3 regions of the Thiorhodovibrio winogradskyi genome follow, and region 2 is predicted to be linked to each of the others. Evidence: predicted binding sites of a transcription regulator. Region 2 holds the regulator's gene; each other region holds the start of a gene.
The links. Region 2 encodes FNR, which switches genes on or off when oxygen is low (the NO sensors DNR and NnrR bind a similar motif). Its sites were predicted from a motif close to TTGATNTANATCAA; they were not measured.

Region 1: the regulator FNR is predicted to act here: its motif matches at 1,779-1,792, upstream of Thiowin_RS15425 (hydrogenase expression/formation C-terminal domain-containing protein).
Region 3: the regulator FNR is predicted to act here: its motif matches at 1,557-1,570, upstream of Thiowin_RS12070 (HPP family protein).

What each region holds. Positions count from the first base shown of each region.
Region 1 is NZ_CP121472.1:3,430,856-3,434,126, reverse strand. Features, by position in the region: gene Thiowin_RS15435 (hypothetical protein) at 200-1,054, shown strand; gene Thiowin_RS15430 (hypothetical protein) at 1,249-1,710, shown strand; gene Thiowin_RS15425 (hydrogenase expression/formation C-terminal domain-containing protein) at 1,937-2,347, shown strand; gene Thiowin_RS15420 (hydrogenase small subunit) at 2,340-3,271, shown strand, end outside.
Region 2 is NZ_CP121472.1:3,025,932-3,029,202, forward strand. Features, by position in the region: gene Thiowin_RS13695 (hypothetical protein) at 1-212, shown strand, start outside; gene Thiowin_RS13700 (hypothetical protein) at 209-439, shown strand; gene Thiowin_RS13705 (sulfur globule family protein) at 893-1,270, shown strand; gene fnr (fumarate/nitrate reduction transcriptional regulator Fnr) at 1,478-2,236, shown strand; gene nhaD (sodium:proton antiporter NhaD) at 2,450-3,271, shown strand, end outside.
Region 3 is NZ_CP121472.1:2,707,346-2,710,616, reverse strand. Features, by position in the region: gene Thiowin_RS12085 (hypothetical protein) at 1-593, opposite strand, end outside; gene Thiowin_RS12080 (DUF2249 domain-containing protein) at 590-949, opposite strand; gene Thiowin_RS12075 (hemerythrin domain-containing protein) at 975-1,406, opposite strand; gene Thiowin_RS12070 (HPP family protein) at 1,632-2,273, shown strand; gene Thiowin_RS12065 (CBS domain-containing protein) at 2,278-2,922, opposite strand.

The sequences.
Region 1 (3,271 bases), 400 kb from region 2:
AAGAGCCTTAAAAAAATCACATATCGCATATAGAAATAAACATATCATGCCCACTAAAAGCATTGACGCCAAGGACGGAAAGATTCATAAAAAGGCGCTACCAGTTCGCGCCTGCCCAAATCAGCCCGCGGTCTAGGCATCAGGCTCCGGACGCGGCAGTGGGCGGATCATGCATGAAGAAGGATCGGGGACCGTTAAGATGTCCAGACTGCGCCAGGCAATGACCGAAAACGGCTTCGAGTCCAACGACGATTACGATTTTCAAGTCCGCTGCCTGCTCGAGGAACCGACCCGTCATATTCGCACCCTGAGTATCGAGGGCGACAGCGACAGACGCAAGACGGCCTTTGCCCACGCACTCGCACAAGCGCTCGAATTCCCGCATGTGCTCTATTACGACTTTACCGAGCAGAATCCACCGCCGCCCGAGATCATCTTGCCGCCGAGCCGCGATGAGCTTGGTCGCGAGGAGCCCCCCATTCATCCGCTCGATGATATCGCCAGCAAGGCCTGCGCGCTCAGCGAGGCGGAAAAAACCGTGCTGATTCTTGATCAACTCCAGGCAGCAGACTTCCGCGAGCACATCCGCATTCACCGCCTGGTCAAGGAACGGCGCTGGACCATCTCCGATGCGCCATTCTTTGCCAAACCCGCCAACCTGTTGCTGTTTTTAATCAGTGATGAACCACTTTATCACTCACTTAAGCGCTATTGCTTCCGCGTCTGGATCAGCCGCGTTTCTGAGCGTCGGATTGATTTCCGTCCGAGTGATTTCGGTCTCGGCTCGGATGCCGCCCCCCTGTTCGGCGCCCTGATCGACCTGTTCAGCGCGCTTGGGGTCGCCCCCACAAAGAGTGAGTTGGGACGCATTCTCGACGACCTGCAGCTGCGGGTCAGCGACGAAGATCACCTGTGCCACTCCATCTTTGGCCGCTGCGAGGGCATCGCCCATGATGCCCTGCGCCAGGAGGCCGTCACCCCCCAGCTGAAGCAAGTGATCGCGGCCTTATGCCAGTATCTCGGCACCGAACACATTGAACTCAGCAGCGAGTGATTCGCTCGATGCGCCTTAGGCTTCACTGGCTGAAGGGTCTATGCTTAAAGCGACCCATAAAGTGACACTAACAGCGACCCTACAAGTGATCCCTACAGGTGATCCCTAGATGTGATCCCTAGATGTGATCCCTAGATGCGATCCCTAGATGCGATCAAGTTCAATTGTAATCACAAGACCAGGAGCCCCTTGAGATGACCGCCATCGCCAACGATCAACAACTCCGTGTTCTGCTCCAATCCCTACCAGCGGCCGATCAGCGCCGACTCGGCCTGGGGTTCGTCGAAAGTGTGACCCACCTGTGCCAGGATGAGCGCGTCAAGCGCGCCATTGCCACCGGCCAACGCATGGATGCGACAGCCGATGAACTCGAGGACGCTTATCGCGCCGCCAAGGCCTGGGCGACCAAAACCTATACCGACTGCGGCAAGGAGACCGATTGGCTGGCGCAGGCCGATCACTTTGTCGCGGCCGCCGCCGCCGCGGCCTTGATGCCAGATGCACTGCTGACTGACAAAACCAACCGTGCCTGGAAAGCCGCCATGCAAGCGCGCATGGCCAATACCTGCGAGCTAGTCGAAGCCGAGGACTCGGGTGCGCAAGGCGAGGCCGAGCGACAGTATCGCATTGCGGCTGAGTTTTCAGCTGATCACTGAAGGCGCGAGCGAGCCCGCCACATCTGGGCTTGCGAACTGGCAGACAGGGGAAATGTCCGTCCATCGAATTGATATTCGTCAAGGATTGGTTTGATTTTTCGCCATGCAGAGAGGCGCCGTGCTTCAGAGCAGCTAAGATAATAGGGCTATGGATGATGCGCATTTCTCTTCCAGTTTCGCGACCAAGAGCTCGCCCAGCCAGGCACCTAGCCCAAGCTGCCCACCCGTGTCGGCGCGCTTTGGCTCGGCGTCAGCGGTATTGCATGAAATCCGCCACGCCCTCGCGCGGCTGATCGAAACCGGCGAGCCGAGCTGCATTGATCTCGCGGCTCTGCCGTTCGGCCCTGGCGACCGGGAGCAGTTGCTCGGTGCCTTGGGCGAGGGCGAAGTGCGCGCGAGTATTGATGCCTTGGGCGCGACGCATATCCGGGAAACCCGTTACAGCGGCGTCTGGCTGATCGATTATCGCGACAGCGAGGACGAGCGCATCGGTCTGCAGATCGAGATCGCGCCGGTGCCGCGGCTGTTGCCGGCCCAGGCCGAGGCGTTGCCGGCGGCGCTGGATGCTCTGACCTCCGCGCTCGCATCCAACCTTTTTCCCAACCCATCCGACTCAGGGAGTAAGCCCCATGCATGATCGCCCGACTCTCGGCGAGACGCTCGAACGCCAGGGCGTATCCCGGCGCGGCTTTCTGAAGTTCTGCGTGACCACCGCGTCTTTGTTGGCCTTGCCTCCGACGGCGGCGACCGCCATCGCCGAGGCCCTGGGCCAGGCGCGCCGGCCCTCGGTGATCTGGCTGTCGTTTCAGGAATGCACCGGCTGCACCGAGTCCTTAACGCGCAGCTTCGCGCCCACGCTCGAGAATTTGATCCTGGAGACCATTTCGCTCGACTATCACCACACCCTGCAAGCCGCCGCTGGCGAGGCGGCCGAGCGCGCGCGCGAAGAAGCCATGCACGCCAACGAAGGCCAGTATCTGGTGGTGGTCGATGGCTCCCTGCCGGGGCCGGGCGCCAATCCGGGCTACTCGACCATCGCCGGGATCAGCAATTTGCAGATGCTGGAGGAAACCCTGGCCGGCGCCGCCGCCGTGGTCGCGGTCGGCAGTTGCGCGGCTTTTGGCGGACTGCCGATGGCTGATCCCAACCCCACGGGCGCGGTGCCGGTGTCCAAGGTGGTGCGCGACAAACCGGTGATCAACGTCTCCGGCTGCCCGCCGCTGCCCATGGTGATCACCGGCGTGCTGGCGCATTATCTGACCTTCGGCCGCCTGCCCGAGTTGGACGAGTATGGCCGGCCGCTGGCGTTTTTTGGCCAGTCGATTCACGACCGCTGCTATCGCCGGCCCTTCTACGACAAGGGGCTGTTCGCCGAGACCTTCGATGACGAGGGCGCGAAAAAGGGCTGGTGCCTGTATCGGCTCGGCTGCAAGGGACCCATGGCCTACAACGCCTGCGCCACCATGAAGTGGAACGGCGGCACCAGCTGGCCGATTGAGTCCGGCCATCCCTGCCTGGGTTGCTCGGAGCCGGATTTTTGGGACGCGGGAGGCTTTTATCG
Region 2 (3,271 bases):
TTCTGAACACACTCGATGCGCTGCCGGAGGGCGCACGCGATCTGGTCACCGCGCATCACCCGCTGCGCGAGGTGGGCACCAAGGGAACCGCGCTGACCCGGCATGGCCAGAAGGCGCTCTTAAGGAACTCGCCAAACGCCCGCTGCTCGCGGGTCATGTCCATGATGCCTTTGACCTCACCGAGCAGAGCGTGGCGGGGCCGGTGCGCATGATTAGCGCCGGCACCCTGTCGCGGCGTCTGCGCTCCCCCTCGGCGATTTTCAACGAGCTGCGCTGGGATAGCGAGCATTTGCGCGTGAGTCTGCGCGATCTCGACGTTTACCCCACGACTGTCATGATGATCGGCGACCTGCCCGAAGACGCAACCCCTCAGCGCCGTCCGGACAAGCAAGTCGCGCCGGTCGAGAAGGTTCCGGCTGTGGATCCACCGTTGCATTGATTGCGCTTGGCGCCGCGGGGCTGCGACAGTTAGGATTCTGGCATGCGCTTGAGTCACTTAACTTCTTGTGCATTGCTCAAGAATCAATGTCTCTTGCAGCACCCTGTAGTGGCGGCGATGATGGTGGAAATGACAATTCCCCTTGTCAAATCGCGTCAAATGCGGTGCGTCAGCACTTCACAAGCGCGGAAGCTGCACGTATACTCTTGAGTTATTCGCTTCGGCGAATGCGCGAGTCGGGGCCGCGGGAGCGGTCAAGAAAGTCTGGTGACCCGACAGTCGGCAGGAATCGGCCTAAGCTGTCACCTGGGCCAACTGAGCCAGACAAGCTGGACCGACTCACGCGGGTCCGACCCACTCGGCCCCGACCCTTTCAGATGGCCGGGCAGTCCTGGTTTCCTGTTCTGACATCAACTGCTTACCCGAAAGACGTTACCATTTAGGAGAGAGACAATGACGAAGTTTTCTAAGATGATTGGCGTTGCCGCCATTGCTGGCGCTGCCGCCTTCTCTATGGGTACCGCACAGGCTTGGTGGGGTCCTGGTTGGGGCGGCCCCGGTGGTTACAATGATGGCTGGGGTGATGGCTTGGGTGACATGTTGGGCGACGGCTATGGCGACTTCAACATGAGCATGTCGGGTGGTGGTCGCGGTCTAGGACGTGGCCGCGGTTATGGCTATAACCGTGACTATTATGGCTATGGCCCTTATGGCCACGGCTACCCCTATGGCGGCTACGGCCATCCGGGTTATGGCTACGCGCCCCCGGCTCCCTATGGTGCTCCCTATGGCGCGCCTCCGGCTCCGGCCAACAGCGGCGAATCCAAGTAAGACTGACTCTAGCAGTCTGTTACACAGCGCAGACAGCCCAGGCACCGAGTGCCTGAGCTGGGCTCCGAGCCGCGCCGACCCAGGCGCGGCTTTTTTGTGCCTGCTCGATTCCCTGTTTGCATCTAGGGTTGGCCTGATGGGAGGCTCCACTTGATCTCCGTCAATGACGGCTGCAAAATGGCAAAAAACTGATCGGAGTGGAGCGCCTTGAGTCAGGATAAAATTATTTCTTTCGAAAATATCCGGGTTGCTTGCCGCAACTGCTCGCTTAACGCCCTTTGCCTGCCAATGGGCTTGTCAGGCGAGGATGTCGAGAAGCTGGAGAGCGTGATCAAGCGCTCGCGGCCGCTGCATCGCGGCGAGCATCTGTTTTACGGCGGTGAGCGTTTTCAATCTCTCTTTGTCGTCAAGACCGGGTCGGTCAAGACCTACACCCCGAGCTCAGAGGGCGGCGAGCAGGTGCTTGGCTTTCACTTGCCCGGTGAGTTGATCGGCCTGGACGCCATCGATCAGGATTTTCACGCCTGTTCGGCGCGGGTGCTTGAGACTTCGGCGATCTGCGAGGTTCCCTTCCGCAGGCTCGAGGAGTTGGCGGCCACCCTGCCCTCGCTACAGCATCAACTCTACCGCCTGCTGAGCAAGGAGATTGTCGAGGAATCCGAACTCCTGATGCTGCTGGGCAAACGCAATGCCGAGGAGCGCCTGGCGGCTTTTCTGGTCAGTTTGTCCCAACGTCTGGGCAAGCGCGGTCTGTCGACTACGGATTTTCACCTCAGCATGTCCCGGCATGAGATTGGCAATTATCTAGGCCTGGCGGTTGAGACCGTGAGCCGGCTGTTTACCCGCTTTCAAGACGAGCGAATGCTGGATGTTGACAGAAAACATGTTCAGGTACTTAACATGCCGCGTATTGAAGCCCTGGCGGGCATCGCACAAAACCGCACGGGCAAGCGCGAAACCAGCTGATTTTCTTGCGGGCTGGCGCCCTTGCCGGAGCCGCCGAGCCCGCCACCATCGCGCAAAAAAACACATCTACCTCCATACCGTCGCTTGCGCGCAAGGCGAGGGACAGTCAACCCGCCTTGCATCGGCGGCGCAATCACGACATCCTTAGTGCCCTTTTCCGCCCGGCTGGTTGCAGGCAACCGGCATTTGCAGTCTCTTTCAGGATTTCCTGTCATGCATGACCTTCGCGATCAACCTGCGCGTCATCTCCCGGCCTTGGCTGGTCTTGGCCGCGCCTCCATCGGCATCAGCAGCGCGCTGCTGGGAACACTTTTGCTGTTCTTCTCTGGCGGCCTGCTGGCATCCGAGGGCGGCACCGCACATCTGAATCTGACCACCACCTGGGTGGGACTGACCTCGCTGCTGATCTTTGTCGTCGCCTATGGCCTGGTGATGACGGAGGAATTTACCCATCTGCGCAAGTCCAAGCCGGTGATGCTGGCGGCTGGCGCGATCTGGCTGCTCATTGCCTACTACTACGAAACCCATCACGGCAGCCCCCATGCGGCGGCCGAAGCGGTGCGACACAACATCATGGAGTTCGGCGAGCTGTTTTTGTTCCTGCTCGCGGCCATGACCTACATCAACACCATGGAGGAGCGCCTGGTTTTCGATGCCCTACGCTCCTGGCTGCTGCGCATGGGGTTTGGCTACCGCACGCTGTTCTGGATGACGGGTTTTCTGGCCTTTTTTATCTCGCCGGTGGCCGACAACCTGACCACCGCGCTGTTGATGTGCGCAGTGGTGATGGCGGTGGGCGCCGACAGTCCCAAGTTTGTTGGCCTGGCCTGTATCAACATCGTGATCGCGGCCAACTCAGGCGGCGCCTTCAGCCCCTTTGGCGACATCACCACCCTGATGGTCTGGCAGAAGGGCATTATTGATTTCGAGTCCTTCTTCCGGTTGTTCATCCCCGCGCTGGTTAGCTTCGCGGTGCCAGCCTGGTTCATGCACAAGGAAATTCCCAACGTCAAGCCGCCGCCGAGCCAGGAGCGC
Region 3 (3,271 bases), 320 kb from region 2:
AGTCCGACCCAGCCAAACAGCCACCAGCGGGCATGCCAGTCCACCCAGGCCAGCCGATTCGGCAACGGCAGCCAGCCGAGGACCGCCGCTGTGAGCAGCAGGCCGAGTACCAGGGTGATGAGCAGCGCGAGCGGTGGCCAGGTGAAGGGCTCGACGGGGTAAAGGCGTTTCCTCCCCAAAGCCACGAGCGCCCCAACCGCCAGCAGGCCAAAGCCCAGTGCGGCACAGAGTGCGCCCAGACCGAGCGCCAGCGACCAGCGGTGCAAAAACCCCAGCGCCAAGCCCAGGGCGCCCAGGGTCAGCAGCGCGTGAATCGCGGTGCCCAGAAGACGCACCCTCGGCACCGGCGCGCCGGCCACCACTGGCAGCATCTGCAACAGTGCCCCGGACATGACGGATCCGAGAAAACCGACCGTCAGCAGATGGGTCGCGGCCAGGGCCGCCGGACTCCAGCGCGTCGCCAGGATGGCCTCGGTCTGGTCAAACAGCAGCAGCGCGGCGGCGATGGCAAAGAGCGGCGCAGTGAGGAACAACCGCCGCGGCAGATCAAGCGGCGGCGCCTGCTCCAGGCTCAAGCCGGCGGTGGCAATCATAGCAGTGGCCGCGCCAGCGGGTCCGCGGCCGCCGGGTCGGCTTCGATCAGGATGCGCCAGCCGCCCTCCGTGCCACTGGCCTCCCAGCGATACCCCAGCCGCTTGAGCAGGTCATAGAGCGGATAGGGCTGGCGGCGATGATGCACAATCAGCCGCTCGCCGGTTTTCAGCCGCCCGAGCGCGTCCAGGGTTTGCTCCAGCGGCTCGGGCGGCGGTAGGGTCGAGACATCGAGATAACGGGTATTGAGGGGCGAGGGGTAAGGGGCGAGAGGCGAGCCAGGAAGGGAGTCGTCGGGCGTTGCACCGGCCTGTTTCTCATACATTTCTAACGGCTTGTCGTCTTCGGCGCGATGCATGACCTTTGTTCCGAGGTTTAATCGCTCAGGCCAGGCTGGCCAGCAACTGCTCGACGCGGTCGGCCAGATTGCGGTCGGCGGCCGGGTAGAGCACGCCTTCTTCCTTGATGTTGTGCTGCTGCAAGACCATGTGCAGGGTGCTGATCACGCCGAGGCTGTCATCGCAGTCCTGGGCCGCGACCGCCGTGCGCAGATCGCCCATCAGCCCGCGGATGAGCTGATGCTCCTGGCGCATCACCGCTGTCGGGCCGGTGGCGCCAGGCATGACGGCTTCGAGCGGCGGAAACAGCGTCTCTTCCTCGAACCGGAAGTGCCCCTCGGTCGCAGTGCAAAAGGCCTCGGTCGCGCCGCTGGCCAGCGGACAATCTGCGGCCTGGATGGCGGTCTCGACCTGGGCGAGCAGTTGATCGCAGCGGCGATGATCGGCGGTCAATGTGATGACAAAGGGCTGGGACATGAGAATGTGCCTCGACCGGGTGAAGGTGAAACAGGACAGCGGACTCGGGATGGCCCGGGGCAGTGTCTTAGCCGGAAAGGAAGGCTTGCCCTTGACTTAAGTCAAGCGGCAAGGTCAAGGACAAGGTTGGGGAGTTGACACCATGGCGGCTTGACCTGCATCAAGGATGCAGCGCCGTGGCTGGCGCAGGGTAGGCGGCCAGGTCAACCCCTTAGAGACTTCGCCATGAACACCCATCGACCCAAGGGTCCGGAGGATGCCCGCAGCGCCGCGCGGCGCAACCCAGGCTCAGCCGCCGCGACAGGACAACGCCTGCTGCGTGGACTGGGCGCCTATTTCGCCAAGATGCGCGGCTCCACCCGCGGCTCGCCGCCGCGCGTGAGTTGGAGCGAAATCCTCTGGTCCTGGATCGGCAGCCTGCTCGGCATCGGCGCCGTGGCCTGGCTGCATCAGTTCTGGTTCGCGGATGCCGATCTCATTCTGCTGATCGGCTCGCTGGGCGCCTCGGCGGTGCTGGTCTATGGCGCGCCGCGCAGCCCGCTGGCGCAGCCGCGCAATCTGATCGGCGGTCATCTGGTCTCGGCGGCCGTGGGCGTGGCCGCCTGGCAACTGCTCGCCCCCTGGCCCGAACTGGCGGCCGGCCTGGCGGTGGCCACGGCCATTGCGCTGATGCACGCCACCCGCACCCTGCACCCGCCGGGTGGCGCGACCGCGCTGATCGCGGTGATTGGATCGGAGCAAATCCATGCGCTGGGCTTCATCTATTGCCTGATCCCCGCCACCCTGGGACCGCTGATCCTGCTGCTGGTGGGGGTGGTGGTGAACAACCTTCCGGCGGGGCGGCGCTATCCGGAGACTTGGATCTAGTCCGCTATAACTGCTCCCCCAGACGAAAAGCCGCCAGAAAATCCTTGCGCAGCAGCAAGCCAAGCCATTTGCCCTCGGCATCCACCACCGGCATTCCGCGTCCCGGATGGCGCTGGAAGGCCGCGATCATGGCGGCGAAGCCGGCGGACGGATCGACACTCACCGCCGGCGCTGTCATGGCGGCGCCGACGCGGGTTTCATGACAGCGATGGGTGATCTGGCCCGACGCCTCGATCAGGCGCACCAGCAGCTCGGGCAGGATCGCGGCCTCGAGTTCGCGCAGGCAGTCGGTCTCGGTCAGCATGCCGAGCACCGCGCCGCCGGCATCCACCACCGGCAAGCCCTTCAGCCCCTGGCGCGCCAGTGCCGTCGCGGCATCGGCCAGGGATTGGTCGGGGGTGAGCGGGGCCATGCCGGTGCGCATCAGGCGCCCGGCGCGCAGGCCACCGAACAGCCGCTCGATCGCTTGGGTGTGGGCAAGATGGTAAATGGCCTGAAAGTCGCTGGTGGAAATATCGATGTAGCCCGACAGATGGCGCATGGCGGCATGAATGTCCTCCTCGGAGAGTTCCAGCTCGGGCAACGCCTCGCCAGCGGCGCCAAAGGCGGTTGGCGGGACAGTCGGATCCAGGGGCATTGATGGGGTCATGAGCGGACTCCTTGGTGGGGTGGCTGAAGGCTGACTCAGCACAGAGCCTGGCGCGCCAGCGCCTGCGGCGCCTAGACTCGGATCAAGTCTTGCCTGCGCCCCTTGTTTCACCAAGACTGTCAGTCATGACTGATGGAATATGCTTTCCGGATAAAACCGGCGATGCGACGCATCTGAGCGCCAGCGGAATGAAACAGGAACTGGCATTCATGCTGTTGGAAAACCGATCTCGGCATCCGCTGCGTCCCCGGCACCAAGAGTGCCAACAGCCGTGGCGAAATTATCGACACGCCCCGCGTCGGCCCATGAACCTGTCGAAAACACCCGAAAAATTCGACAGGTCCGGCGC